DNA from 3 places in the Micromonospora sp. L5 genome. Region 2 is predicted to be linked to each of the others. Evidence: riboswitches for the same ligand, from Rfam matches in the RefSeq annotation. Region 2 holds a riboswitch; each other region holds the start of a gene.
The links. A riboswitch is a leader RNA that binds a small molecule or an ion and turns the genes downstream of it on or off. The one in region 2 is predicted to bind cobalamin.
Positions count from the first base shown of each region.

Region 1: another riboswitch for cobalamin. It lies ahead of ML5_RS28660 (acyl-CoA thioesterase); the one in region 2 lies ahead of ML5_RS21450 (CbtB-domain containing protein).
Region 3: another riboswitch for cobalamin. It lies ahead of ML5_RS22320 (peptidase); the one in region 2 lies ahead of ML5_RS21450 (CbtB-domain containing protein).

Region 1 covers NC_014815.1:6,217,425-6,227,516, forward strand. The annotation lists gene ML5_RS28625 (class I SAM-dependent methyltransferase) at 1-814, opposite strand, end outside; gene ML5_RS28630 (thioesterase II family protein) at 976-1,740, opposite strand; gene ML5_RS28635 (hypothetical protein) at 1,822-3,972, shown strand; gene ML5_RS28640 (ABC-F family ATP-binding cassette domain-containing protein) at 4,090-5,727, shown strand; gene ML5_RS28645 (sensor histidine kinase KdpD) at 5,737-6,753, opposite strand; gene ML5_RS28650 (response regulator transcription factor) at 6,762-7,460, opposite strand; gene ML5_RS28655 (DM13 domain-containing protein) at 7,562-8,128, shown strand; cobalamin riboswitch at 8,159-8,366, shown strand; gene ML5_RS28660 (acyl-CoA thioesterase) at 8,497-9,009, shown strand; gene ML5_RS28665 (LysE family translocator) at 9,013-9,636, shown strand; gene ML5_RS28670 (PrsW family glutamic-type intramembrane protease) at 9,724-10,092, opposite strand, start outside.
Region 2 covers NC_014815.1:4,568,619-4,578,116, reverse strand. The annotation lists gene ML5_RS21470 (magnesium chelatase subunit D family protein) at 1-1,577, shown strand, start outside; gene cobO (cob(I)yrinic acid a,c-diamide adenosyltransferase) at 1,577-2,191, shown strand; gene ML5_RS21460 (cobyrinate a,c-diamide synthase) at 2,185-3,546, shown strand; gene cobA (uroporphyrinogen-III C-methyltransferase) at 3,560-4,582, shown strand; adenosylcobalamin (AdoCbl) riboswitch at 4,582-4,722, shown strand; gene ML5_RS21450 (CbtB-domain containing protein) at 4,721-4,930, shown strand; gene ML5_RS21445 (CbtA family protein) at 5,042-5,824, shown strand; gene ML5_RS21440 (cobalt-precorrin-6A reductase) at 5,847-6,575, opposite strand; partial or broken gene ML5_RS32925 (cobyric acid synthase CobQ) at 6,707-6,901, opposite strand; gene ML5_RS32920 (hypothetical protein) at 6,859-7,266, opposite strand; gene ML5_RS21425 (ABC transporter ATP-binding protein) at 7,500-8,258, opposite strand; gene ML5_RS21420 (iron ABC transporter permease) at 8,258-9,295, opposite strand; gene ML5_RS21415 (ABC transporter substrate-binding protein) at 9,322-9,498, opposite strand, start outside.
Region 3 covers NC_014815.1:4,765,525-4,775,616, reverse strand. The annotation lists gene ML5_RS22325 (hypothetical protein) at 132-617, opposite strand; gene ML5_RS22320 (peptidase) at 653-1,696, opposite strand; cobalamin riboswitch at 1,795-1,931, opposite strand; gene ML5_RS22315 (alkaline phosphatase PhoX) at 2,061-3,221, opposite strand; gene ML5_RS22310 (beta-1,3-glucanase family protein) at 3,400-4,992, opposite strand; gene ML5_RS22305 (hypothetical protein) at 5,163-5,603, shown strand; gene ML5_RS22300 (tetratricopeptide repeat protein) at 5,669-7,372, opposite strand; gene ML5_RS22295 (polysaccharide pyruvyl transferase family protein) at 7,674-8,999, opposite strand; gene ML5_RS22290 (alkane 1-monooxygenase) at 9,147-10,092, opposite strand, start outside.

The sequences.
Region 1 (10,092 bases), 1.6 Mb from region 2:
CGCGCACGCCGTACATGTCGCCGACGTAGTCGCGCATGCCCGCGGAGGCGGACTCGGCGCTGTCGGCGCGCACGATCAGCGGGTCGTACAGGTCGACGACGCGTACCGGCAGCCCGGCCCCGGTGAACAGGCCGGTCAGCTCGGCGCGGCTGAAGTGCCGGTAGTCGTGGCCGCCGGCGGCGTGCGGGTGCACCACCTCGCCGAAGAACCCGGCCATCGGGCTGGACTCGTCGAAGTCGTGCAGCACGATCCGGCCGCCGGGGCGGACCACCCGGGCCGCCTCCGCCACCGCCTGCGGCCGCCGGGCCGCCGGGATGTGGTGCGTGCCGTACGCCAGCAGCACCGCGTCCACGCCGGCGTCGCGCAGGAACAGGAAGTGCGCGGCCTGGCGGACGGCGGGCAGGCCGTGGGCCAGTGCCTTGTCGACCATGTGGCCGGACAGGTCCCCGGTGATGAACGCCAGTTTGGACTCAAAGCAGGCGGACTGGCTGCTCGCGGCGCGGGCCACTGTGCCGTCGCCGCCGAGCACGTCGAGGATGAGCGTGACCGGGGCGGCGGCGTCCGGGGTGGCGAGGTCCAGCAGCCGCCGCATGCCGGTCCAGCGGACGAGCGTGTCCCGCTGCGCCCGGCGGTAGGAATCGCCCCGGCCGGTGGAGTCGGTGTCGAACTCGCTGACCGTGCCGGCCAGTTCCGCCAGGGCCTCGTCGGCGCCGGGACGCCCGAAGTCGAGCAGCTCGCGCAGTTGCGGGTGAAGGGTCGCCACGGTGTGCAGGTAATCGCGCAGGACCAGGGACGGAAGGTACGGCCGGCTCATGAACACCTCGGCGCACGCGACAGTATGCCGCCTCGTCAGCGACGTCCCTTCGGCGAACGGATGGCGAACTTTAACACCGCTTCTCGGCCGTTCACCAGGTCGAATACCGGACATTGTGGAAGGTCCGGTACGGGTACGAGTCCTTACCCGTTCTTTGTCGCCTATTCCGCCACAGGGGTGTGACTGGCGACGATGTGTCGCATTAGGTCGATGATTTCCGGCAGATGGTCGGTAAGGAAGAAATGCCCGGCGGGAAACACGTGCCATCGCGGCTCGGTGACACATTCCCGGGCCCACCCCGCGGCCCGGTCCCGGTCCACGTGCTCGTCCCCGTCGCCGAGCAGCACGTGCACCGGCACCTCCAGCGGCGGCTCCGGACGGTAGGCGTACCGCTCGGACAGCGCGAAGTCGGCGCGTACCCCGGGCAGGATCAGCTCCATCAGGTCGCGGTCGGCCAGCAGCGCGGCCGGCGTGGCCCCGAAGTCGCGCAACGCCTCGATCAGACCGGCGTCGTCGAGGTCGTGCACGCGCCGCCGTACCAGCCGGGTCTGCGGCGCCTCCGCGCCGCCGACCAGCAACGCCAGCGGCGCGGGCGCGCCGCGACGGCGCAGCTCCCGCGTCACCTCGAACGCCACGAGCGCCCCCAGGCTGTGGCCGAACAGCAGGAACGGCCCGGACGCCCGCTCGACGACGGCTGTCGCCAGCGCGTCCACCAGCTCCGCGAGGTCGTCCACGGGTGGCTCGTGCAGCCGGGCGCCCCGGCCCGGCATCAGCGCGACCTGCACCGACAGCTCCGGCGCGGCCAGTTCCCGCCACTGCGCGAAGGAGGCGGCGACACCACCGGCGTACGGGAAGACGAACACCTGGGCGTCGCCGGCCGGGGAACCGGCCGGCCCGAACCAGCGGCTCGCACTCACCTGGGACATGGCCAGGAGCATAGGGCCGGATCACTCCCGGCTCGACGGACGGGCCTGTGTGGACAGCCGGCCGGCTGGCACACTACCGGGATGCGACGGGGGGTCTGGTCGGTGCTGGCGATGCTCGTCGCGGCCGGGCTCGGCGCGTCGGTCGCCTGGCTGCCGAACGCCACCGACCGGCAGCTCACCCTGCTGCAGTCGATCCTCGCCGTCCTGGCGGCCGGCGGGCCGATCCTGGGCTGGCTGTGGCGGCGCAACCACCGGGGCGCACGCCGTCCCGGCCCCGAGGCGCAGCGGGCGGCCGACGAGCTGGCCGCCGCCGTCCTCGCGCAGTGGAGCCGCGCGGCGACCGAGCGCGGGCTGTGGGCGCCGGTTCCGATCCGGGTCCACTGGCGGTGGTCGGACCGGCCGGTCACCGGGCCGGTGGACGCCGCCGCGACCGAGGGCGACCTGGTCCGGTTCCCGCCCCTGCCGGCCGTCCCGCCGGTGCGGGCGGCCGACCTCGCCCACGGCGACCTGCACGACCTGTTCCGGGTGTACGCGGGCCTGGGCTCCGGCCGCCTCCTGCTGCTCGGCCGGCCCGGGGCGGGCAAGTCGGCAGCGGTCGTCCTGCTGCTGATCGACGCGCTGGAGCACCGGCAGCGCCTGCCGGAGCAGGAACGCGCACGGGTACCCGTGCCGGTGCTGCTGACCGTGTCCGGCTGGGATCCGCGCCGGCAACTGGTCGCCGACTGGCTGGCCGCCCGGCTGGCCGCCGATCACGATGTCCTCGGCGGGCTCGAACCGGCCCGCCGGCTCGTCACGGGCGGGCACGTGGCGCTCTTCCTGGACGGGCTGGACGAACTGCCGCCGGACCTGCGACCGGTCGCCCTGCGCGCGCTCGACGTCCAGACCACGTTCCGGCTGGTGGTGACGACCCGCAGCCGCGAGCTGGTGGAGGCGGTGGCCGCCGCCCGGCACCTCTCCGGCGCCGCCGCCCTGGAGCTGGAGCCGCTGACCGGCGCGGACATCGCCGCGTACGTCACCCGGAGCCGGACCCAGCCGTTGCCGCCGGGGTGGCAGCGGCTGGTGGACGAGGTGCGCGACCGGCCTGAGAGTCCCGTCGCGCAGGCGCTGCGCAGCCCGCTGATGCTGAGCCTGTTCCGGGACACGGTGACCACCGACGACGATGCCGCGGAGCTGCTCGACAGCTACCACAGCCGGGAGGCGGTGGAGGACGCCCTGCTCGACCGGGTGCTTCCCGCGGCGTACGCCGTCCAGCCCGGCGTGCCGGAGCCGCGCTACACGGCTGCGCAGGCGGCGCGCTGGCTCGGTCACCTCGCCCACCTGATGAACCTGGCGGGCAGCCGCGATCTGGTGTGGTGGCACCTGGCGTCGTTCACCTCCTGGGACCTGTACGCGGTCACGACGGTGCTCGTCACCGGTCTCGGCGCCGGACTGAGCGCGGGGTTGCTCGCCGGGCCGGCGTTCGGCGTCCTGGCCGGGCTGGCGTTCGGGCTGGTGCTCACGTTCACCGCCAAGCTGTCCCGGGACGTGCTGATCGGCCGGCGTCCGCTGCGGCTCCGCCGGATCAGATGGAGCCGGGTGGTCAGCCGTCAGCGGATGGAGAGCGTGCTCGGCGCCGGGCTCACCGGTGCGTTGTTCCTGGGCTTCTTCGGGCTCCTCGTCGCCGCGTGCGCCGATGTCACAGGCATCGGGTCCGGCCGGGCCTTCCCGGTCTTCCTCGCCTTCACCGCGGCCGGTTTTCTCGGTTGCCTCTCCCTGGGCCTGTACCTGGCGATGGCCGGCTCGGCGGGCGAGGACGACCCGGTGTCGTCGCGGCTGTCCTGGCGGCGGGACCTGTGGTCCGCGGTGGGCGGCGGCCTCTGGCTCGGGTCCGTGCTCGGTGTCCTGGGTGGCCTGGTGGGGCGGCTCGCCGGGTCGGCGGAAGGTGGCATCGCCTGTGGCATCGTCGGCGGCTTCCTGCTCGGCGTGACGTCCTCGCAGACCTGGCGCGCCCTGCTCGTCATGGTCGAGCTGCGCCGTACCGGGGTGGCGCCGCTGCGGCTGCTCCGGTTCCTCGACGACGCGCACCGCCGGTCGGTGCTGCGTACGGTGGGGCCGGTCTACCAGTTCCGGCACGCCCGTCTGCAGGACCGCCTGGCGACCACCGCCGGTGCTACGGTGGACCGGAGTGATCCAGTGGCGATCAGGCAGGCAGGGAGACCAGACATGGCGGGTGACGACGACATCTCCGGGTGAGACCGGACATGTGACCGACCGCAGGCGAGCGCCGTGGTCGTTCCGTCGTACCCCGAGACCGTGTCCCCCGCCGGGCGGCTGAGGTCCGCCCGCCCTCATCTTGAGGTCGTCTTCCTGATGTCCGATTCCTTCGTCGTCTGCTCGAACCTGACCTTCTCCTGGCCGGACGACACCCCGGTCTTCCAGAACCTCTCCTTCACCCTCGGCGGCGGCCGGACCGGACTGGTCGCGCCGAACGGCGCCGGCAAGAGCACGCTGCTCAAGCTGATCGCCGGCGAGTACCGCCCGGCCGCCGGGTCGGTGACCGTCGACGGCGTGCTGGGCTACCTACCGCAGAGCCTGCCGCTGGCCGCCGACCTCACCGTGGCCGAGGTTCTGGAGATCGCCCCGCTGATCGCGGCGCTGCACGCCATCGAGGCCGGCGACGCCGACGAGAGGCACTTCACCACCATCGGCGCCGATTGGGACATCGAGGAACGCACGCGCGCGCAACTCGACCGGCTCGGCCTCGGCGACCTCGCCTTCGACAGGCGCCTGGGCACGCTCAGCGGTGGGCAGGTGGTCTCCCTCGGCCTGGCGGCGCAACTGCTCAAGCAGCCCGACGTGCTGCTGCTGGACGAGCCGACGAACAACCTCGACCTGGGCGCCCGGCACCGGCTCTACGACGTGCTGGAACAGTGGCACGGCTGTCTGCTGCTGGTCAGTCACGACCGGGCGCTGCTGGACCGGATGGACCGCATCGCCGAACTCGACCGCGGTGAGATGCGCTTCCACGGCGGCGACTTCACCTCGTACGAGGCGGCCGTGCGGGCCGCGCAGGAGGTGGCGGAGAAGAACGTCCGCAGCGCCGAACAGGACCTCAAGCGGGAGAAGCGGGAGTTGCAGGAGGCCCGCGAACGGGCGGCCCGGCGAGCCGGCAACGCCGCCCGGAACCTGAAGAACGCGGGTCTGGCGAGGATCGTCGCCGGCGGCTTGAAGCGGGACGCGCAGGTGGCGGCGGGCAAGGCGAACGAGATGCACTCCGGGCGGGTCGACGACGCCCGGGCACGGCTGGACGAGGCCGAGCGGGCGCTGCGCAACGAGAAGACGATCACGGTGGAGCTGCCCGCCACCACCGTCCCGGCCGGACGCACGCTGCTGACCGCCGAACGGGTCCGGGTCCGGCACGGTGAGCGGTCGCTGTTCGCCGCCGACGGTGTCGACCTGACGATCCGCGGTCCGGAGCGGATCGCCCTGCTCGGCGACAACGGCGCGGGCAAGTCGACGCTGCTGCGCCTGATCGACGGCGATCTGGAGCCGGAGAGCGGCCGGATCACCCGCGCGGACGGCCGGATCGCGTACCTGTCGCAGCGGCTGGACCTGCTGGACCTGGACCGTACCGTGGCGGAGAACCTGGCCGCGTTCGCGCCGCAGGCCCCTGACGCGCAGCGGATGAACCTGCTCGCCCGCTTCCTGTTCCGCGGCCCGCGCGCGCATCTTCCGGTCGGGGTGCTCTCCGGCGGGGAGCGGCTGCGCGCCACGCTCGCGTGCGTGCTGGGCGCCGAACCGGCCCCGCAGCTCCTGCTGCTCGACGAGCCGACGAACAACCTCGACCTGGTCAGCGTCGGGCAGTTGGAGAGCGCGCTGCACGCCTACCGGGGCGCGCTGCTGGTGGTCAGCCACGACGAGCGGTTCCTCGCCGCGATCGACGTGGGCCGCTGGCTGCGCCTGGCGGACGGACGCCTGGTGGAGACCGGTCCCCCGGACGCCGGCTGACCGGCCCGGTCAGACCGCCGGCAGGCGGACCACGAACCGGCACCCGCCGGTCACGTTGTGCGCGTGCACCCGCCCGCCGTGCGCCTCGACCAGTCCGCGCACGATCGCCAGACCCAGCCCGCCGCCGGCCGGTGCCGCCTCGTCGGCGCCGGCCGGTGCGGGAGTACGGGCCCGGGTGCCCCGGAACGCCACGTCGAACACCCGGGGCAGGTCCGCCTCCGGGATGCCGCCGCAGGTGTCGGAGACGGCGAGCCACGCGTCGGCGTCGTCCCGTCCGGCGTCGATGCGGACAGTGCCGTCCGGTGGCGTGTACCGCACCGAGTTGACCAGCAGGTTCGTCACGACGCGGGCGAGTTCGGCCTCGGCGGCCCGGACGGTCGGCCAGCCGGTCTCCGGGGCGAGCACCCGGACCCGCCGGTCGGCGGCCAGCGGCGCGGTGGCGGCGATCGCGTCGGAGACCACGTCGCCGAGCGGCACCGGGGACAGCGCGGGCCGCAACGCTCCGGCGGTGATCCGCGACAGCTCGAACAGGTCGTCGACCAGGCGCGTCATCCGGTCCGTCTCGACCCGGATCCGGCGGTGGTACTCGGCCACCGCCGCTGGCTCGTCGACCACCCGGTCCTCCAGCGCCTCCGCCATCGCCCGCAGCCCGGCCAGCGGCGTACGCAGGTCGTGGGAGACCCACGCGACCAGCTCGCGGCGGCCGGCCTCCAGCTGCCGTTCCCGCTGCCGGGCCTGGTCGGCCCAGACCGCCGCCTGGGCGAGGCGGCGGGCGAACACCACCCCGACGGCCAGGCTGAGCGCCGCGGACGCCGCGACCGTGACGAGGACGACCTGGAGGTCGTGCGCGGACAGGAACATGGCCTGGGCGACGGCGGTGACGCCGGCCGTCACCGAGGCGATGGTGACCGCGAGCAGCACCGCGATGTGCGCGAGGATCGACCGGTGGCGCACCAGCCGCAGCGCGCCGACGCCGAGCGCGCCGACCGCAGCGCCGGCGAGCAGGGCGTAGAGCCCGATGACCATCAGTTCGTTCACCGGGACGCCGCCGACGGCTCGTACCGGTAACCGACGCCCCACACGGTGACGATGCGGCGCGGCTGCGCCGGGCGGTCCTCGATCTTCTCCCGCAGCCGCCGGACGTGGACGGTGACTGTGGACTGGTCGCCGAACCGCCAGCCCCACACGCGGTCCAGCAGCTCGGCCCGCGACCAGGCGCGTCCCGGGTTCGCGAGCAGGAACGCGAGCAGGTCGAACTCCCGTACGGTCAGCGACAGCGGCTGCCCGCCGCGCTCGGCGACGCGCCGGTCGGTGTCCGCGGTGAGGTCGCCGTCGCGCAGCACCCCTGTCGGTCCCCGGTCCTGCGGGGCCGCGCGCCGCAGCACCGACCGGATGCGCAGCACGAGTTCACGGGGCGAGAACGGCTTGGTCACGTAGTCGTCCGCGCCGACCTCCAGCCCGGCGACCCGGTCGGCCTCGTCCCCGAGCGCGGTGAGCATGACGACGGGCAGGCCGGGCAGCCGGCGCCGCAGCCGCCGGCACACCTCGATGCCGTCGAGACCCGGCATCATCAGGTCGAGGACCACCAGGTCGGGCGGCTCCTCCTCGGCCGCGGCGAGCGCGTCCGGCCCGTCGAAGGACAACCGGACCCGGCAGCCGTCCTGTTCGAGGTAGCGCCGGACGACGTCGCTCACCGTCCGGTCGTCGTCGACGACGAGCACGTAGCGCCCCATGGGCCAGACGCTACCCATCGGCGTCCCGGTGCGGCGGCCCGCGGTCGACCCGTAAGCGGACGGAAAGATCTTTCCGCCGGCTACGCGCCTACCGTCGGAGCATGGGCAGAAGACGTGTGGTGTCGTCGGTGCTGGCCGTCGTGGCCGTCACCGGCCTCGGGGTGAGCCTGTACCTGTTCCAGCCGTGGCGGCTGGTGACCGACCGCGAGGTACGCGAGACGCTGCCCACTGTGGCGGAGCCCTCACCGGCGCCGGCCGGCACGACCGGCTCGTCGCCGACCGGCGCGGCGCCCGCCGACGTGGTGCTCGCCGCCGGTGACTTCGTCACCCACGAGCACGACACGTCCGGCCGGGCGCAGCTCGTCCGTCTCGCCGACGGCCGCCGCCAGCTGCTCCTGCGCGGACTGGACACCTCCGACGGACCCGACCTGCGGGTGTGGCTCACCGACCGGAAGGTGCTGCCCGGCCGGGCCGGCTGGCAGGTGTTCGACGACGGCCGCTGGGTCGAGCTGGGCCGGCTCAAGGGCAACATCGGCGACCAGGCGTACGACATCCCGGCGTCGGTGGACCTGGACGGTCTGCGCAGCGTGTCGATCTGGTGCAAGCGGTTCGCGGTGTCGTTCGGCGCGGCGCCGCTTGCCGCTGTGACGGGATCGGCGCCGGCCTGACGCCTGTGCCGCCGGCCTCGGACGCTGGTCTACGCTGCGGGAAGCGCTGGTTCACCCGGTCGGCGACGGCCGGGTGTCGTAAGAGGGAACCCGGTGGGAATCCGGGACTGCCCCGCAGCGGTGAGTGGGAACGACAGCCGTCAACAGCACTGGGCCACGGCATGGGAAGCGACGGCCAGTAGGCGACCTCGTGTCACGCCCGCGAGTCCGAAGACCTGCCCGCGTCGCGCGTACCACCGGTGCGCGCCGCCGTCGACCTCGCGGGTGGGTCGGGCGGGTGACACGTCGTACGCAGGGCCGTCGGCGTGTCCTCGACGTGCACACCCCGGCCGGTCGGCGGTCCGCTTCTGCGAGGACGGAACCGCACAGTGCCCGACACCATCACGCTCACCGGCCGACCACCGTCGGCCTCGCACCTGACCCTGTCGCAGATCATGGACCAGCACCACACCAACCTGACGGGCACGGTCCACGGCGGGCGCATCCTCAACCTGATCGACTCGGTCGCCGGTGTGGTCGCCGCCCGCCACTCCGACGGCCCGGCCGTCACCGCCGCCATCGACGAGACCGCGTTCCTTCGGGCGGTACGCGTCGGGGACGTGGTCCACGTGGACGCCCGGATCACCTGGGCCGGCCGCAGCTCGATGGAGGTGGCGGTGAAGGTCAGCGCGGACCGGTGGGACCGCGCGGTGCCGCCGGTGGACGTGGCGACCGCGCACCTGGTGATGGTGGCGGTGGACAACGACGGGCAGCCCCGGCCGGTGCCGCCGTTGCACGCCGAGACCGACGGCGACCGGCGGCGCTACCGGGAGGCGCAGATCCGGCGCGAACACCGGCTGGCGCTGCGCCGGGCGCTGCTCGACGGCGCCGGGGAGGGCTGACCGGTGCTCGGACTGTCGGCGGCCACGCTCGCGGGTTACCTGGCCGCCATCGTGGTGCTCATGCTCACCCCGGGGCCGGACATGATGTTCGTGCTCGCCAACGCCACCCGGTACGGCCCACGGGCGGGCGCGGTGGCCGCGCTCGGGGTCGCCGCCGGGGAGGCGGTGCACGTCGCCGCCGTGGTGGCCGGGCTCGCCACGCTGATCGCCGCGTCCCCGGTGCTGTTCACCGCGATCCGGTGGGCCGGTGCGGCGTACCTCATCGTGCTGGGCCTGCGGGCGCTGCGCGGCACGGGCCGGCCCGGCGCCCCGGCGGACCGGCCGGACGGCGGTGCCGGGCGGGCGTTCCGGCGCGGGCTGCTGACGAACCTGCTCAACCCGAAGATGATCCTGTTCAGTGTGGCGTTCCTGCCGCAGTTCGTCCGGCCCGAGGCGGGCCCGGTGGCGGCGCAGCTGGTGCTGCTCGGCGTGCTGTTCGTCGCGGTGCAGCTCGCCGTGGACCTGGCGCTCGGGGTGGGCGCCGGGCGGTTCGCCAGGCGGTGGGGCGACAGCCGCTGGTCACGGCGCGTCGACCGGCTCTGCGCTGTCGCCTTCGTCGCGCTCGGCGTCCGGCTGGCCGCCGGCTGAGGCGTACCGGGGCGAGTGGCGGAGCGCGGTGGGGCGTCGGCAATGCCCGGGCCGGTTGATCGACTCCATCACGCCGAAGTGGCGGCATCAGAAGTGCTCCGACCCCGCCACCTCGGCGAACTGGCGATGATCATGAGGCCGGTCCCGGTTCGGCTCCGCCGGCGTCCCGGACGCGGGCGGCCGCTCGCGGTCCAGGTGCAGGCGCAGCAGCACCCAGCCCAGCGACACGGCGCCGATGAACACGTACGCGGGCTGGGTGCCGAACGTGTCCCAGCAGGTGTGCAGCGTGACGGCGGCGGCGAAGGTGAGCAGGAACGCCGCCAGCTTCCGGCCGCCGGGCGCGGCGGCGAACGTGAACAGCGCGGCGGCGGTCAGCCCGGTCCAGGCCAGGTGCGCGGCGGGCGCGGTGAGACCGCGTACCAGCAGCGTCCGCTCGACCGCGCCGAGGTTGCCCTC
Region 2 (9,498 bases):
ACGTCGACGAGGTCAACCTGCTGCCGGACCACCTGGTCGACCTGCTGCTCGACGCCGCGGCGACCGGCCGGGTCAGCGTCGAACGCGACGGTGTCTCGGTCGAGCATGCCTCCCGGTTCGTGTTGATCGGCACGATGAACCCGGAGGAGGGCGAACTGCGCCCGCAGCTGCTCGACCGGTTCGGCCTGACGGTCGAGGTCGCCGCCCCGCGTGACCCCGTCCTGCGGGTGCAGGCGGTCCGCCGCCGGCTCGCATTCGACGCCGACCCGGAGGGCTTCGCCACACGCTGGGCCGGCGAGCAGGAAGCCCTGCGCACCCGGCTGGCCGCCGCCCGGCGCTCGCTGGCCGGTGTCGTGCTCGACGACGAGACGCTGACCAGGATCGCCGAGCTGTGCGCCGCGTTCGACGTGGACGGCCTGCGTGCGGACCTCGTCACCGCTCGCGCCGCCGCGGCGCACGCGGCCTGGCGGGGACGTACGCGAGTGACACTCGAGGACATCCGCATCGCCGCCCGTCTCGCGCTGCCGCACCGCCGCCGCCGCAACCCCTTCGACGAGCCCGGCCTGGACCAGGACCGCCTGGACGACCTACTCGGCCACAACGACCCCGACCCCGGACCCGACGGTCCCGGCGGCGGTCTGCCCGACGACACCGGGCACGACGGATCGGCCGGGGACGTGCCCGGCTCTCCCGGCGAGAGCCCGCCCGTACCGGAGCCCGAACGGCAGGCCGCCACATCGATGGCATCCGCGGGCGAGCCCGCACGTGCCCGCTTGCTGGTCGTGAAAGGAACCGGCGACGGTCAGGCCGGCCGGCGGTCCCGGGCACGAACACCGCAGGGCCGTGTCGCCGGGCAGCGGCGGCGCACGTCCGGCGACGGCCGGCTGCACCTGCCGGGCACCATCACCGCGGCGGCGCCGCATCAGCATTCCCGGGGTGGCTTGACCGGCGGTCGCGGCCTCGCGCTCGTGCCCGGCGACCTGCGCCGGGCCGAGACCGTCGGGCGCGAGTCGAACCTCGTGCTGCTGTGCGTGGACGCGTCCGGTTCGATGGCGGCCCGCCGCCGCATGGAGCAGGTCAAGACCGCTGTGCTGTCGCTGCTGCTGGACGCCTACCGCCGCCGGGACAAGGTCGCACTGGTGACGTTCCGCCGGCACACCGCCGAGGTCGTCCTGCCACCGACCGGCTCGGTCGACGTCGCCTCCCGCCGCCTGGCCGACCTACCGGCCGGTGGCCGGACCCCGCTCGCGGAGGGCCTGGAACGCAGTGGGGAGGTGCTGCGCCGGGAGGCGCTGCGCGACCCGTCCCGCCGGCCCCTGCTCGTCGTGGTGACCGACGGCCGCGCCACCTCCGGCCCGGACCCGCTGGGTCGTGCCCACCGCGCCGCCGCCGCGCTCGCCACCAGCGGTGTCCAGGTCGTCGTCGTGGACTGCGAGACCGGACGATTCCGGCTCGGCCTCGCCGCCCGGCTTGCCACTCATCTGAGGGCCGAGCACGTGCCGCTCGGTGAAGTGACCGCCGACGGGCTCACCGGGGTCGTTCGCACGGCGACCGCTCCGCGGGCGGGGGTGGCCTGATGCCGCAGGGTAAGCCGCTCACCGTCCCGGACGACGGCAGCACCACCCGCCAGCGGCGCAACCGGCCGCTGCTGATGGTCCACACCGGAAACGGCAAGGGCAAGTCGACCGCCGCCTTCGGTATGGCGATGCGCGCTTGGAACCAGGGCTGGGACATCGGGGTGTTCCAGTTCGTGAAGTCGGCCAAGTGGCGCATCGGGGAGCAGACCGTCCTGGAGAGGCTCGGGCTGCTGCACGAGCAGACCGGCGAAGGCGGGCCAGTCGAGTGGCACAAAATGGGCTCCGGATGGTCCTGGAGCCGTAAGAGCGGCACCGAGGCGGACCACGCCGCGGACGCCGCCGAGGGCTGGGCGGAGGTGAAGCGCCGTATCCAGGCGGAACGGCACCAGCTCTACATCCTGGACGAGTTCACCTATCCGATGCAGTGGGGCTGGGTCGACGTCGGCGACGTCGTGGAGACACTGGTCCACCGTCCCGGCCGTCAGCACGTGATCGTCACCGGGCGCCGGGCCGACCACCGGCTGATCGAGGCAGCCGATCTGGTGACCGAGATGCAGCACGTCAAGCACCCGATGGACGTCGGCCAGAAGGGCCAACGAGGCATCGAATGGTGAGCCTTCCGCGGCTGATCGTCGCGGCGCCGGCCTCCGGCCACGGCAAGACCACGGTCGCGACCGGGCTCATGGCCGCGCTGGCCGCGCGCGGGCACACCGTGTCGGGGCACAAGGTGGGGCCCGACTACATCGACCCCGGCTACCACGCGCTGGCCACCGGACGCCCCGGCCGCAACCTCGACCCGCACCTGACCGACCCCTCACTCGTGATCCCGCTGCTGCTGCACGGCGCACGCGACGCGGACATCGCCATCGTCGAAGGGGTCATGGGCCTGTTCGACGGCCGCATCGGCGGCGACGGTTTCGCCTCTACCGCGCACCTCGCGGCCCTGACCGCCACCCCGATCCTGCTGGTCGTGGACGTCTCGCACACCTCGCGCAGCGTAGGGGCCGTCGTGCACGGAATGGGCACGTTCGAGGCCGGCGTCACCGTCGCGGGTGTCGTGCTCAACAAAGCCGGGTCCGCCCGCCACGCCGCCGAGGCGGCCCGGGCGGTGGAATCCACCGGCGTACCGGTGCTCGGGATCCTGCACCGCGACCAGGGTGTCAGCGCCCCGTCGCGCCACCTCGGGCTCGTGCCGGCAGCCGAACGTGAGGAGGCCGCCGCCGCCCTGGACGTGCTGGCCGAGCAGATCGCCCGCCACGTGGACCTCGATGCGGTGCTGCAGGTGGCACGCACCGCACCCGATCTGGACGCCCAGCCATGGGATCCCGCCGCGCACGTCCGGCGGCTGGGCGCCGGATCACCGGTGGTTGCGGTCGCGGCCGGGCGTGCCTTCACCTTCCGGTACGCCGAGACGACCGAGCTGCTGCAGGCGGCGGGCTGCACCGTCGTTCCGTTCGACCCGGCCCGCGACCAGCGGCTTCCCGCCGGGACACGCGGGTTGTACCTCGGTGGGGGGTTCCCCGAGGTACACGCGTCCACGCTGAGCGCCAACACGACGCTGCGCCACGAACTGCGCCAGGCCGTCCTCGACGGCGTCCCCACCGTCGCCGAGTGCGCCGGCCTGCTGTATCTGTGCCGCTCCGTCGACGGCCATCCCATGGTCGGGGCGCTCGACGCCGAAGCAGTCATGACGCCGCGCCTCACCCTCGCGTACCACCGTGCCGGACTCGGCTCGGACCAGCTGCTCGGCGAGCGGGGAACCGCTGCCACCGGCCACGAATTCCACCGCACCACCGTCACACCCGGTCACGGCGAGCACCCCGCCTGGCGCATCGAGGGCCGCAATGCCGGATTCGCCTCCCCCAGCCTCAGCGCGTCCTATCTGCACGTGCATTGGGCTGGGCACCCGCATCTGGCCCAGTCGTTCACCGAGGCCGTACACCGGACGGCTGTCTCCTCAGCACGTTAGGAATCACCGTCACATGCAGCTGAACCTTACCGGCCGTAGCGTGCTCGTCCTCGACGGGAGCGCACCCGCCGCCGTCACGGTCAGTGCGCTGCTGCACAAGCGGGCCCTGGTCACCGTCGCCGCGCCGGCCGTGTGCGCCGCGCTGGAGGACCTCGCCCTCCGCGGGCGCCTGACCTGGGTCACCACCCCGGTCGACGAGAGCCGGTTCGACGTCGTGCTGCGTACCGTCGCACCCTCGGAGGCCGGGTCGGCGGCAGCGGTCCGAACGGCCGGACACGTCACGCTGGTCGGCGCCGGCCCGGGCGATCCGGGGCTGGTCACCGTCGCCGGACGCGCGGCCGTCAAGCAGGCCGACGTGATCCTCACCGACCGGCTCGCCCCGTGGGAGGCCCTGAAGTGGGCGCGCCCGGACGCCGAGATCATCGACGTCACCAAGATCCCGTACGGGCGGAGCACGAGCCAGGAACAGATCAACGCGCTGCTCGTCGAGCACGCCCGCGCCGGACGGCACGTTGTGCGGTTCAAGGGCGGCGACTCGTACGTCTTCGGCCGCGGCTTCGAGGAAGTCACCGCGTGCGCCGAAGCCGGCGTCCCCACCACCGTGATACCCGGCGTGACCTCCAGCATCGCGGCCCCGGAGCTGGCCGGCATCCCGGTCACCCACCGCGGACTCGTGCAAGGCTTCACCGTCATCTCCGGCCACGTACCGCCCGGCCATCCCGACTCGTCGATCGACTACGCCGCCCTCGCCCGCACCGGCACCACCCTCGTGGTGCTGATGGGCATGCGCAACCTCGCGGCCATCGCCGACGCGCTCGTCGCCGCTGGTCTCGACCGGAACACACCCTGCGCCGTCGTCGCGGACGCCGCCTCGGCCGGCCAGCGGGTGCTGCGCAGTACCCTCGCCGACGTCGTCGCCGACACCGCCGAGGCCGGCATCGGCGCGCCCGCCGTAACGGTGATCGGCCACGTCGTCGCCCTCGGACCGGCCGCCGTGCAGGCAGTCGCGACAGCGTCGCGTTGCTCCGATACCTGATATGGTCGTGCCACCCTGCTGAAGGAAGCCGGTGTGAATCCGGCGCAGTCGCGCTACTGTGACGCCGCTCGCGGCGAAGCCAGACCCTCCAGCCAGGTCGACCACCCATCGACGGGACGCAGCATCCCAAGGAGTGTCATGCCTCAGGCGACCACGGCCATTCCGGCCGTTCTTCCCACCATCCCCGTTCGCGCGCTCGCCCCCTGGGCGCTGTTCTTCGCGCTGGTCACCGCCGTCGTCCTGTATTTCGTGGGCGCCGAGCAGGGAGCTTTCTCCGTCTTCGAGGGCACCTTCATCCACGAGCTGACGCACGACGCACGGCACGTGCTGGGCTTCCCCTGCCACTGACACCACGCCACGCGGCAGTTCGCCCGGCCCGGCCGGAGTTTTCGTCTTTCCTCGTCACCGGCGCTGCGGGCGTTTCGTGATGCCCGCGGCCGGCTCTCGAACGGACCCTTGATGACCCCTCGCACTTTTCTCGTTCACGGGCTGCTGGCCGGGCTCATCGCCGGTTTCGCGGCCTTCCTCGTCTCCTACGTCGTCGCCGAACCCCAGGTCGATGCAGCCATCGCCCTGGAGGAAGCCGGTGCCGCCGAGCACCCGCACGACAATGCCACCGCCGAGCAGTCTCACAGCCACGCTGAGGAGGAGGCCGAGGTCTCGCGTGGCACCCAGTCCACCGGGGGCCTGGCACTGGGCACCATCCTGGTGGGCATCGTCCTCGGTGGAGCGACCGCGCTCGCTGCCGCCTTCGCCGCCGGGCGTCTGGGCTCCCTGTCCGCACGGGCCAGCACCGCGGTGGTCGCCGCCGTCGGTTTCGTCGCCACCGCCCTCGTGCCGTTCCTCAAGTACCCCGCCACACCACCGGCGGTCGGCTCCGGTGACACGATCAACGAGCGGACCGCGCTGTACTTCGGGTTCTGGGCACTGAGCCTGGCCGCCGCGATCGGCGCCGTGGTCCTGGCCCGGCGTCTGCTGCCCCAGCTGGGCGCATACTCGGCGGTGCTGGCCGGTGCCGGCGCCTATCTCGTGGTCGTCGTGGTCGCCGGGGCTCTACTGCCGACGGTCAACGAGGTCGGCGGTTTCCCGGCCGACACACTCTGGTACTTCCGCATCTCGTCGATCACGACCCTGGCCGCGACTTGGGCGGTCCTGGGTGCAGTGCTGACCGGTCTGGTCGGACGCGACGCGGACCGTGCCGCCGAGCGGCTGCGCCGCCAGGAGCTGGCGGCCACGCTCTGAACCTTCCCGGCTGAACCTCGCGTCAGGGTGCGGGCAACGCCCGCACCCACGCCAGGGCGGCGTCCACGTCACGGACCAGCGGCACTCCGGCCGGCGGCCCGGCGCGGCGCACGATCACGACCGGCATCGCCCGCTCGGCGGCGACCTCCAGCTTCGCGACCGTGTGGTCACCGCCGGAGTCCTTGGTAACTAGAACGTCCGTGCCCGCCATCACCTCCCGCTCGTGCGCGAGGGTGTAGGGACCGCGGCTGCGCAGCAGCTTCCACGACACCGGCAGAACGATGTCGGGCTCGTCCACCACGCGAACCAGGCACGCGTGCCGGCGCAACGGTTCGACGAAGTGCGCCAGCGACTGCCGTCCGACGGTGAGGAACGGCCGGTCGCCCAGACCGGCCGCCACCCGGGCAGCTTCACTGTGGTCACCGGCCCAGTACCAGGCCGACGCCTCGGGGCGAGCGGCCCAGCCGGGCCGTTCCAAACGGAGCAGGGGAACCCCGGCGGCCGGGCACGCCGCCGCCGCGTTGGCGCTGATCTTCTCCGCGAACGGGTGCGTCGCGTCGACCACGGCACGCACCCGGGTCTCCGCCAGGTACGCGGCCAGTCCTGCGATCCCGCCGAAGCCACCGACGCGGACCTGCCCCACCGGCAGCCGGGGACGCGCGACCCGCCCCGCCAGTGAGGTCACGACCACGGCACCGTCGTCGACGAGCGAGGCCGCCAGCGCGCGGGCCTCGCCCGTCCCACCGAGCACGAGAATCCTCACGCGTAGGGTCCGATCACCGGCGCCGCGGGAGCGCCCCGCTCGGCTAGGTTCAGCAGCGCGTCGACCTCCAGGTGTTTCTCCGCCAGGTCGGCGAGCAGATCCAGCCGGGCCTGCCGGGCCGGCTCTGCGCCCGCCGCCAGCGCCTGCACCCACTGAGCATGGCCGATCTCCGCCCCACCCGCACACGCCATCGAATTGTTCGCCATGTTCCGTGCCTTGAACGGAGCGACCCGAACACCGCGCCGTGCGAACGCCCGGCACAACGCGGTCGTCACCCGGCTCTTGCCCGCGTCCGACGTCGTGCCCGCCACCATGAGCCGCCCGGTTCGGCGAGCCTGTCCTTCCACCGCCCCAGTATCGCCTGCTGTCCATCCGCCGGACCGCCGGGCTCGGCGTGGGCGAGGTCCAGCCCGGGCTGGTGTCCGACGCTGCCCACCACTTCGGCCATCAGCAACGTGACCTCATGGACGAGTTCGTCCATGCTCTGCCCTGTCTGTGACTGGACCAGGGCCAAGGGCGAGTTCGGCGAGCAGCATGAAACCCGGGTGCGCACGGTCTCGTCGCCGATGGCGCCCAGCAGTTCCTCGGCGCCGGCGAAGTCACCGCGGTGTCTGGCCGCAATGACTCCCGCCGCCTGCTGCGCCGCGAGGAACGCCGGCCCAGCGCCGGCCTCGGTCATCGTGCCAGGATAATCGGGTTGCCGGCGCGGGGCGCGTCGAACCGCCGGGTCACGTCCGACCAGTGAACCGGTGGCCGCGTCGAGCGCCGCGTGCAGCAAACGGTTTCGCGCCGTCGAGGAAACACCTGTGCACGAATACGCCCAGACGCGCGGCCATCTGCTCGGCGAGCTGGTGGATCGTGTCGTGGCCAGCGTGGTGGGTGACCGACCGGGCACCGGCAGCACGTGCCGGGTCATGACGGCGGCCGGAACTCAATGACGGTCCGCCCGTCGTGAACCCGCACGTCTGCGTCGACGCCGTACACGTCGGCGAGCAGCGCCGGGGTGAGCACCCGTGCGGGTGGTCCCGCGGCGACGACCCGGCCGTGGTGCAGCACGACGACGGTGTCGCAGAACATGACGGCCAGGTTGAGGTCGTGCAGCGCGGCGAGGGCGGTGACCTGCGATCGGCGGACCAGGTGCAGCAGCTGAAGCTGGTGGCCGATGTCGAGGTGGTTGGTGGGTTCGTCGAGCAGCAGCAGTTCCGGCTCCTGGGCCAGCGCGCGGGCGAGCTGGACGCGCTGGCGTTCCCCACCGGACAGGGTCTGCCACTTACGGTCGGCGAACCCGGCCAGGTCGACCCGGCCCAGTGCCTCGACCGCGGCGGCATGGTCGCAGCCGGTGTCGGACCAGCGGGTCCGGCGGTGCGGGATGCGGCCGAGCAGGACCACGTCGCGGACGGTCAGGTCGAGGTCGGTCTCGGCGTGCTGGGCCAGCAACGCGATGCGCCGGGCCAGGGCAAGGCGCCGCAGCCGAGTCACGTCGTCGCCTGCGAGTGTGATGTTGCCGGTATCCGGGCGCACCAGGGCGGCGACGGCCCGCAGCAGGGTGGTCTTGCCGGAGCCGTTCGGGCCGAGCAGCCCGACCAGGCTGCCCGCCGGGACGGTGCCGGTGACGTGGTCGAGGATGCGGGCGGCGGGCACCGCCCACGACACGTCGGAGATCTGAAGCATCAGCCGCGTACCTCCCGGCGGCGCAGGATCAGGAAGAACGCCGGCACCCCGACCAGTGCCGTCAGCACCCCGACCGGCAGCTCACGCGGTTCGAAGACGGTGCGGGCGGCGGTGTCGACCCAGGTCAGGAAGATGGCGCCGGCGAGCACGGCGACCGGTAGCAGCCGCCGGTGGTCCGGTCCGGTGATCAGGCGGGCGGCGTGCGGGAGGATCAGCCCGACGAACCCGATCGCGCCGCTGACCGCGACCAGCACGGCGGTCAGCAGGGCGGTGCCGACCAGCAGCAGCCACCGCAGCCGGTTCACCTCGACGCCGAGGCTCGCGGCGGCCTCCTCACCGAAGGCGAAGGCGTTGAGGGTACGGGCGTGCCAGCCGACCACCGCCAGCACCACGACCAGCACCGGTACCGCCCAGCCCAGGGCCGTCCAGTCGGCGCGGGCCATCGACCCGGACAGCCAGAACGTGATGCTCTGCGTGGCGTGCGGGTCGGCCACCCAGATGATCACGAAAGAGGTCAGTGCCGCGCACAGTTGTCCCACCGCGACCCCGGTCAGCACCACGCGCGTCGGCGACAATGCCCCGAACCTCCCGGCCAGGCCCACGACCAGCAGGAACGCGACAAGGGCGCCGAGGAAGGCGCCGCCGGTCAGCGCGGCTACGCCACTACCGATGCCGGCCACGACCACCAGGACCGCGCCCAGCGACGCCCCTGAGGAGACCCCGAGCAGGTACGGGTCCGCCAGGGGATTGCGGGTGACGGTCTGCATGACCGCACCGGCCGCGGCCAGGCCCGCCCCCACCGTGGCGGCGCCGAGAACCCGGGGCAAACGTAGGTCCCAGACGATGTGGTCGCGCAGCAGCGGCACGTCCGAGTTCGCGAGTCCCAGGTGGCCGGCGACGACCGTCCACACCGTCCCGACAGTCAGGTCGGCCGGGCCGATGGTGACCGCGACGGCCACCGACAGCACCAGACCGGCGACCAGAGCCAGCACGAGCGCGGCCAGGCCGACCGCCCGCACCGGGCGGTGGGTGCGCACCGGGGCGGGCCGGGTGGTGACGGCGGTCAGCTCGGGGCCCCGGACGGCAGCGCGGCGATGCCCTGGGCGAGGGCTTCGACGCCGAGGACGTTGCGGACACCGGCCGTGGTTGACGAGAACGGGATCACCACGTACCACTGCTGTTTGACCGCGGGCAGGTCCTTGAGGGTGCGGTGCCCGGCGAGGAAGGTCTTCTTCTGCGC
Region 3 (10,092 bases), 200 kb from region 2:
CCGCGCGGGACGTATGCAGTTGTGTGCCCGGAGCACCGGGTGCCGACACCGTACCGCCCGGGCGCGCGACGACGCCAGAGCAGTTGCCGGCACCCGGTGCGCCGCCGGTCACACCACTTAGAAGCGGCGGTTCAGGGAGCGGCGATGCTCGGCGGGGCGCCGGCGCCGAAGGACCAGCCCTCGACACTGCCCGGCGCGGGGTTGTAGCCGGCCGCCCCCGACGTGCTGTAGGACCAGGAGCCGCCGCTGGACGCATGCCAGTACGACCAGTACGCCGTGGCCGGCGGGGTGTTGACGCACGGCTCGGTCGCGGCGGTGGGCTTGCCGTTGATCCGGCAGACGAAGGCCAGGCCCCAGCGGGCGGTGCCGGTGACTGTGAAGCCGGCGGCCTGGAGCGCGGCCAGGCCGGTGGCCGGATCGCCCGGCGCACAGGCGACCTGGACGCCGCCGCCGAGCGCGGCGAAGTCGACGACCACAGTGACTCCCGAGGTGCCGGTGCAGGCGGCGGCGTGCGCCGCCCGGGGCGCGGGCTCGACTGCGGTCAGCGCGACGCCGGCCACGACGGCGGCCAGCAGGCCGGCCAGCCAGGTGCGGACTGTGGAACGATGACGGAACACGGATCCTCCTGTGATCGGGTGCGCGGCGAAGGGGTTCACGGGCAGGCGAGTGCCGGTGCGCCGGGGTCGGCGCCGGCGGCGGACAGACGGGCGTACCCGATCCCGGTGAGACCGAGGACGGCCTGGGCGGTCGCCCGGGGTGCGGTGGCCGGATCGAAGCCGCCGCCGTCGAAGTCGACAGCGCCCCTGTCGGCCGGCGCCCCGGCGCAGCCGACCTGGAGTCCGGCGAGGAATGCCCGGGCCCGCGCCCAGGCCGGCAGCCGGTGGCCGTCGCGCAGGGCCTGCGCGGCGAGGCCGGTGCTGTTGGCGTTCGGCGTGCCGCCCGCGTTGGCGAAGCCGCCGTCGGCACGCTGAACGGACACCAGCCAGCGCAGCCCGGCGGCGGCGTCGGCCGGACGGTCCGCGGCGCGCAGCGCCTGTGCCGCGAGCGCGGTGGCGTCCACGTCGGACGTGCAGACCGGTTGCGCGGGCAGCAGCGGGTAGCCGCCGTCCGGGCACCGGGTGCCGGCCAGCCAGGCGGCCGCCGCCGGTGGCGCTCCGCCCGCCGTACGGTCCAGCGCCAGCAGCGCGAAGGATTGGCTGAACGCGTTGCTGTAGTCGCCGTACGCGGACCGGTCGCTGAACCTGCCGGCCGGCGTCTGGAGCGAGCGCAGCCGGGCGATCAGGTCCACCCCGCCGACGTCGGCCGGGTCGCCGCCGCGCACCTGCACGGCGAGGGCGAGCTTGGCGGTCGCACCCGCGTACGCCTCGGAGGCGCCGTCGCCGAGGTAGCCGTCGCGGATGTCCGGCCGGGCGACCCAGGCCAGCGCGTCGGCGCCGTGGTCGTCGGCGACGCCGGTGGCGGCGAAGGCGAACACGGCGTCGAGGGTCAGCCCCTGGTCGGGGTACGCGACACCGTCGAAGACCGCCTCGAAGCGTTCGCCGTCGACGAGTTGCCGGGCGAGCCAGCCGCCGGCGGCCTCCGGGCGGGTGAGGGCGGCGCGCTCGGGGGCGGCGACGGCGGGTGTGGTGAGGGTGAGAGCGGCGAGTACGCCGCAGAGGAGCGCGAGCAGGCGGTGCCGGCTTCGGCGGACGACCATCGGAAGCGCCTTTCCGGCCCGGCGGTCGTCGAAAGCCCGGACGACCGCGGCAACGCCGCGTCGACCGGGACTCCGACCCGTGGGCCACGACGGGTGGGGAGCGGATACACGCGTACGACGGGTATTCGGGCTCGCCGCCGCAGATCTCTCTGGGCGGCCTACCGTTGCGGGCCAGCGCCGGATTTCGACCGGTCTTCCCCCGCACGTACACGCGGTGGTTCAGTTGTCGCGACAGTCTGCTGTGGCCGGAGCACCGATGTCAATGCGCCAGGAACCGGACACGTGCCGTGACGGCCGGCAGGACGCCCGGTGAAGACCGGGCGTCCTCCACCGCGTGGTCACTGTCAGCGGGGCCGGGAGCCGGTCATCGGCGGAACGGCCCGGTGACGCAGTAGGTGATGCCGCCGGAGGACGAGCCGGTCGTGCCGCGTTGCGACGAGAAGTACAGCCGGTCCCCCGCCGGGGTGAACGCCGGCCCGGTGATCTCCGAACCGCTCTGTCCGGTGATCCGCAGGAAGACCGAGATCTTGTCGTCGGGCGTGATCATGCAGATCTCCATGTTCCCGCCGTCCTCCGCGACGTACAGGTCACCGGCAGTGGACCCGGTGATGTTGTCGACCCCGGTCAGCGGAGGGGTGCCCGGACTGACCAGGTTGTCGTCGTAGGCGAGCTCGTACGTGCCGGCGGCCAGGTTGACCTGCCACACGCGGTTGTCGCCCTTCGTGGTGAACCAGACGGTGTCATCCGCGTAGTGACAGCCCTCGCCGCCGTTGAACGTCTTCGCGCCGGACACCTGCTGCCGGGTCGGGGTGGGCGAGCCGTCCGGGTCGGGCACCGTGGCCCAGGTGAACGTGCCGGAGGTCGCCGTACCGGCGCGGAAGACCTGGAGGGTTCCGGCGGAGAGGTCGCCCCAGGTGGTCGGCACGAACCGGTAGAACTTGCCGTCGGTCTCGTCCTCGGTCAGGTAGACGACCCGGCGGACCGGGTCGGCCGCGGCCGCCTCGTGCTTGAACCGGCCCAGCGCGGGACGCGCCACGGCGGTCCCGCCGAGGGGGTACGTCTCGAAGACCCGGCCCAGGGACACCTCCTCGCAGGAGAGCCAGGTGTTCCACGGTGTCTTGCCCCCGGCGCAGTTGTTGTTGGTGCCGGAGAGGATCCGCGACGCCCCGACCACGGTGCCGCTGGAGTCGAAGACGAGGCGTGAGGCACCGCCGCCCGCACCGGCTGACACCTCGGAGTTCGACACGTAGATCCAGCCGGTGCCGTTCGGGAACACGGCGCCACCGTCCGGAGCGTCGTGCCAGGTGTACGACGTCCCCGGCACCGTCCGACGGGATCGTGCGACGATCGAGCTGGTGAAGCCGGCCGGCAACTGGATGCCGTTGGCGTCGGCGGGCTGGAGCCCACCGTAGGGGCCCGCCGCGTTCTGCGCCGGGGCTCCGTACGCCGCCGACCACGCGGTGAACGGCAGCGCGACAGCGCCCGCACCGACGACAGTGGCCCGCAGCATTGCTCGACGATCCATGGAACCTCCTCGGTAGGTTCCCCAGATCTGACCGGGCGGAGCTTACGCACATCGATCTGTTGGATGAACGTCGATGGACGCCTCGGTGCGCGGCGTCGTGTCACCGGCCGTCTCGTCCGTCGCCTGCCGGTGACGGGAGCGACTCGCGGTCGGCCCCCGCCACCGTTCGCATGGCTGGTCAGCCCTTGCGCCACTTCTGGTTGGCCGTGCCCCCGCAGTCCCAGAGCTGGAGCCTCGCGCCGTCGTTGCCGTTCCAGTCCTTGATGTCGACGCACTTGCCGGCCTGGAGGTTGACCAGGTCTCCGGCCGCGTTCAGGGTGAACTGCTGGGCGCCGGTGCCGTTGCAGGTGTAGAGCTGCACCGCCGCCCCGTTCGCGGTGGACCCGGCGTCGATGTCCATGCACTTGTTGTTCTGGCTCTTGAGCGCCGTGCCGCTGAACGTCCACTTCTGCGCGTTGGTGTTGTTGCAGTTCCACATCTGCAACGGCGCGCGGTCGACGAAGTTGGAGCTCGGCACGTCGATGCACTTGTTGTTCCAGTTGCTGACCACTGGCACCCCGGTGGTCGGGGTGCCGCCGCCACCGCCGGTGAACGGGCTGAGGATCAGTCCGGCCGAACGGGGATCGCCGTCGTGCACCAGCGACTCGAATCCGCCGACGTCGTCGAAGGCGAACGCGTACGCCCGGCCGTCGGTCATGTTGGCGTGGATCAGGCGGGCGTACTGGTTGGTGGGGTTGCTGCGGTAGAAGTCGGCGGCGTTCGTGCTGGGCTGGGTGTCGACGGTGCCGAGCGTGCCTCGGTTGAGGGCGGCGCAGAGCGTACGCGAGATCGGGCCGACCACCTGGTCGTTCGGCGCGGGCAGGTCGCCGTCGCAGCCCCAGACGCTGGCCGAGGAGGGCCGGTTGAAGGAGGCGACGACCTGGCCGCTGCCGTTGGTGAAGGTCATGGTGTTGCCCGAGGTGCGGCCGTAGTACCGGATGGCCGGCTGGTCGGCGAAGGGCGCCACGGTCAGGGTCTTCGTGGTGTACGCGTTCCACGCGGACGCGATGTACGAGTCCAGGTACGTGGTGCTGAGCAGGCCGGCCCCGGCCGCCTTGCCCGGAGCCAGGACGCGCAGGACGGTCCCGTCGGAGCGGGTGTGGACGGTGCCGGCCCAGCCCGGCTGCGCCCGGATCCCGTCGATGACCGCGTTGCGTCCGTTGGCCACCACGTCGCCGGTGCGCTTGGTGACGCCGTTGGCGCCGGTCACGGTGACCGCGTGCGGGATCGCGAACATGTCGACCTGGGAGCTGTTGAGCCACAGCCCGGAGTCGTTGTAGGTGAACTCGCTCCAGTCGAAGAGGATGTCGCGGTTCGCGTCACCGGCCGCCCAGGGCGCGGGCTGCACCAGTCCGTCCGGGGTGAGGAAGAACTTGAGCTTCTGCCCGAGGGAGAAGTAGGCCCGGCCGGAGAAGCCGCGGGGGAACTGGATCGTGGTGCTGCCGCCGTTGCCGGGGCCCGGTATGGAGACGTCCGGCGCGGGCGACGGCGGGAGCTGCCCGCCGGTCCACGGTACGAAGGTGCCGCCGGAGGTGACGTAGCCGAGTCGGCCGGAGGACAGCTGGACGCCGATGACGTAGAGGTGGACCGGGTCGCTGCGGCCGGTGGTGTTGGTGACGGTGACCGGCAGCAACGCCGGTCCGACCGCCTGGGCGGGCGTGGCGACGACGGCGCCGGTGAGCCCGGCGAGCAGGGCGGACGCGGCGGCGAGCAGCCTTCTTCGGAGACGCATGGGGACACCTCGCGGGAGACGGGGGGACGGGAGAGCGCTCTCTCAGAGGGTCCAATTGTTAATATTGTTTGTCAATAGGTGGCTGCCTATGGACCAGGGTCACGGCGAAGGTCACCGGTTGATTAAGATCCACTACGGAACAGTCGACTGTGGATTGGGTAGGTAGGTACATGAAACGCATGCTTTCGGCGCTGACGGCGCTGGTGACCGTCGCGGCGGGCCTGACTGTCGGCGCCCCCGCCGCCCAGGCGGCCGGCTCCTGCTCGGGGACCATCACCTACAGCCAGGTGCAGTCGTCCGGGCTCGGTGAACTGGTGATCTACTACAACAGCAGCAACGGGGGCACCAACAGCGCCTGCTTCTACCACCGCGGCGCGGCGTACGGGAGGTCGGCGCCCACCTTCGTGCAGATCTACCGCTGCGCGGAGCGGTCGGGCGAGGGCGCGCACTGCACCCGGTCGGGCGGCGCGGACACCAATTCCGGTGACTTCAGCTATTACGCCGGCCCGGTCGCCGTCACCGGTACGGCGAACTACTGCGTCGAGGCGGTCGGCTACATCGGATGGGCCGGTGAGCGCCACCAGATCTACAGCCGCCGCCAGGGCTGCTGAACCCGCTCCCCTCCCCCGGACCGGGACCGGCGCACGATGAGCGCCGGCTCCCCGGCCGGGCCGGGTCAGACGGCCAGCGCCCGGCGGCACCTGGTGAGTTCCGCGCGCAGATCCCGGCGCAGGGCCCGGTCCAGGCCGGGCTGGGCGAGCGCCTGGGCGAAGTCGCGGGCCGCCTCGTCCCACCGGCCCAGCCGGGCCAGGGCCGTACCCCGGTTGTAGCGCGGCACGGGGGCCTCCGACAGCGCCACCGCCCGGTCCAGGTCGGCGAGCGCGGCGGCCACGTCGCCGCGCTCGAACCGGGTGGCCGCCCGGTTCGTCCACGCCTCCACCAGTTCGGGGTCCCCGTTCAGGGCCCGGGTGAGCAGTTCGTCGGCCTCGGCGGGCCGGCCGCGCTCGGCGAGGACCAGGCCCAGGGTGCACAGCAGCGCGGGCTCCTGCGGAGCGCCGGCCAGCCCGGCCCGCGCACCCGCCTCGGCGGCATCCAGCGCGCCGCGCTCCACGTGCAGGTTGACCAGGGCGATCCGGGCGTCGAGGTGCCCCGGTTCGATGGCGAGCACCCGCTCCAGGTCGGCGCGAGCCCGCTCGGGGCGGCCCCGCTCCTGCTGGAGCACGGCCCGGTTGTAGTACGCCTCGGGCAGATGCGGTCCCAGCCGGATGGCGGCGTCGTAGTCCCTGATCGCGGCTCGGGTCCGGCCCGCCGCCCGGTGGAGGGCGGCGCGGTCCACGTAGTACTCGCAGTTGTCGGGGTCGTGGGCGATCACGGTGTCCAGATCGGCCAGCGCCCGCGCCGGGTCGCCCAGCGCGAGGTGAACCTGCGCCCGGTTGTGGCGCAGCCGGGCCAGGTCCTGCGGGCGTTCGCCGGGGCCGAGCGCGGCCGTCAGCCGGGTCAGCCCGTCGTCGACGAGCCGCAGCGCGCGGTCGGGCCGGCCGGCCCGGCTGTCCAGCAGCGCCAGGCCCTGCTCGTAGAAGACCGTCGACAGCAGCCGCCGGCGTGGGTCGGCCAGTTCGGCGGCGAGGCGCAGCGCCACCTCCAGCCAGTGCCGGGCCAGCGCCGGGTCCTGGTCGGCCGCCGGCAGGTGCCGGGCGTGCAGCATGGCGGTGGCGTACGCCGCCGACATAGTGATCTTCGGGTCGTCGGTGACGGCCCGCGCCTCGTCGTAGAGGTCGAGCGCCTCGGCGGCCCGGTTCAGGGCCGCCAGGGCGGTGGCCAGGCCGGTGGTGAACGCCCACCAGTGCCGCAGGTCGCCGTCGGGGGTGACCGCCGCCCGCCCGCGCCGGGCGACCCGGGCCGCGTGGTGGTAGTAGCCGCGGGCCAGGCTGTCGCCCAGGGCCCGTCGCAGCGCCTGCGGGGTGCGCTCGTCGGGCGCCGGATCGGGGGCACCGTCGTCGCGCAGGTCGAGGCGCACCGGGGCCGGCCCGAGCCGGCGGGCCAGCGCGTCCAGCAGTTCGGCTGTCGTCTCGTCGGCGCCGGCGACGTGATCGAACCGGACGGTGACGGGCCGCCGGAGCGTGCCGGCCCAGGCCGCCACGAGTTCCGCCGCGCCGTAGGCCAGGCAGGCGGTACGGCGGGCGGGGTGGAAGCGGATCGGCTCCTCCTCGGCGGCCGGCCGGGCCGCCGGGTCGAGCTGGGGGGCGATCGCGTGCAGTTCGACCGCGTGCCGGGCCGCCAGGCGGGGCCGGTCGGCGGCGACCCGGCCGAGGAAGGCCGAGACCCCGGCGTACGGCCCGTGGTCGCGGTGGCAGTCGTAGCGCTCCGCCCCGTCCGTCACCGCAGGGCCCACCGCCGCAGGGGCGGGCGCCCGGGAGCGCCCGCCGGGCCGGCAGTTACCAGCACCACTCGATCCACAGGCGGCGTGCGCCGGACACCAGGCGGAGTGCAGTCGTGCGACGGATGGTCATCGTCCTCATAGGAACCTCCGATGTGATGCACCTCAGGGCTGGCCCAGAGCGTAATGCCGGTCGATGGAAATAAGAAGGGTTCTCGCGATTCGCGGCGGGCTGATCGCACCGCCACGCCGAACGCCGCCGTCGCGGCGCCGGCCATTCCGCTGCCGAGCAGGCGTACGACGGTCAGCGCGACAGCATCCGGCGGACCCGGCGGCCCACCGCTTGCTTGACCTGGTCGCGCAGTGGCTGCGCGCGGCGTGCCGTGAGCTTCTGCTGCAGCGTCCGGTTCTCGTCCCGCAGCCATTGGATGCGCGTCAGCAGTTCCTCGGCCGTGTAGGCGGAGGCCGGCCGGACCGCCGGCGGGTAGACGGTTCGGCGGACCTGCTCGTCGAAGCGGGTGGCGCTGTCCCCGTCGGCGAACGACAGGCCGAGGTCGTGCTTGGCGAGGAACGCGGTGATCCGCGCGAAGCGCTCCTTGTGGCCCTCGTTCAGGGCCGTGTAGTCGGCTTCCTCGTAGAGTCGGGCGGCGTCGACGTCGGCCGGCACGTCGCGCATCAACCGGTGCGGGATGTCGAAGTAGCGGGCCAGTTCCAGGGTGCGCGAGTCGTGTGCGAGGAGATACCCGGGAGTGCCGGAGATCAGCGCCGTGATGGTGCCGTGGATCCGGGTGCCGAAGGCGAAGTCGAATCCGGAGAGATACTCCATCCAGGGCCACGGGTCCATGAACATCCGCACCTTGTCCTCGACGAAGAGCGGGTGTGAGGTGTGGATCGGCATGTCGTCGGTCTTGCCGCGCAACTTCGGTGCGTCGCCGTAGAGCAGGGTGCCGAGGGTGTACAGGCCCTGCGCCACGTAGCGCAGATTCGGGTAGCGCTGGTGGTGGTGCTGGACGATCGGGGCCAACGCGCGGACGTACGGCGAGATGACGAACGCGAGCCGATCCTCGGTGTCCAGGGTCGCCTTCGCCTTCTCGACCCGGAGGCTGTCGCCGTGCAGGAACATCGACGGACAGCCGATCTGCTCGACGGCGGAGAAGCCCAGCGTCCGCAGGTAGTTCTCGCTGATCTCGCCGCGTACGCCGATGCTGTGCGATCGGTCCAGCACCGCCCGGCAGAACGCCTTCACCGGCTCGTCGATCGGACGCAGGTACTCCCGGTCGCCGTCCACGTCGGTCTGCGCCCCGACCCCGAGCACCACCACCGGGATCTTGAGCCGCTCGATCAGCCGGGTCATCGACGTCAACCGGTTCACGTAGTCGTGGCGGAACGCGTTCGCCAGCGGGATCACGAAGACGTCGTACTTCTCGTTGATCTCGTCGGCATCGCGCGGGTCCGTCCGGAACCGCGACGGGGTGATCTCCGCCGTCGAGGTGGACAGCAGCTTGTGCGCGGCGTGGCTGAAGACCAGGTTGCCGCTGTTCTTGCCGATCCAGTCCCGCTCGTAGGTCTCCTCGGCGGTGACGACGTCGAACGGGCCCTTGCGGGCTCGCAGCAGGATCCGCTGGTGCATCCGGGGTGTCCACCCTTCGTCCCGGACGCCACGGCGCCCGGCGAGGCCGAAGCGGCGCGACCGGCCGGGCACGGCCCCGTTCCGTGCAGGAACCGAAATCCTACGCCCTGACACGGAGAGGTGCCGTCAGACCTACACCGGGTCGGGTCAGGCGGCGTGGACCGCTGTGGTGTCCGCTGCGGGCCGGCCGTAGCGGCGACGCAGTCGGGCCTCGGCGCGGGGGTTGCGATTGGCGAGGTTCAGGTCGCCGCCGTGGTGCGCCAGAACCCGTGGGTTCATCACCCGGTACCACAGCGGCGGGACGAGAGCCAGCATCACCATCGAGGCGTAGCCTCCGGGCAGTCGCGGCGAGACGTCGAAGCTGCGCAGCGTCTGGTAGCGGCGCAGCGGGTTGGCGTGGTGGTCGCTGTGGCGTTGCAGTTGAAAGAGGAACACGTTGGTGACGACGCGGTCGCTGTTCCAGCTGTGCCGTGGGTCGACCTTCTCGAAGCGGCCGGTGGCGGTGCGCCGACGGCACAATCCGTAGTGCTCGAGGTAGTTGACCGCTTCCAGCAGCGAGAGGCCGACGATCGCCTGCAGGAACAGGAAGGGCACGAGCCGCCAGCCGAACACAGCGATCAGCAGGGCGAAGAGCGCGACGGTCATGAGCCCGGCGTTGAGCAGGTTGTTACGCAGCGTCCACGGGCTCCTGTGCCGCAGCCGGAAGCGGCCGATCTCCAGCCGCCACGCCGAGATGAGGCTGCCCCAGACCGTACGCGGCCAGAACGAGTAGAAGCTCTCCCCCAGCCTGGCGCTGGCCGGGTCCTCCGGTGTGGCGACACGGACATGGTGCCCGCGGTTGTGCTCGACGTAGAAGTGGCCGTACCCGGTGGGCGCGAGGGCGATCTTCGACAACCACCGCTCGACCGTTTCGCGCTTGTGGCCGAGCTCGTGTGCGGTGTTGATGGCCAGTCCGTTGACGATTCCGATGGTGGCGACCAGGCCGGCGGCACCGGCGGCACCGAGGCCGCCACGCGTCCAGACCCATGCTCCGAGCAGCAGGGCGGCGTACTGCACCGGCAGGAACAGGAACGTGATCCAGCGGTAGTAACGG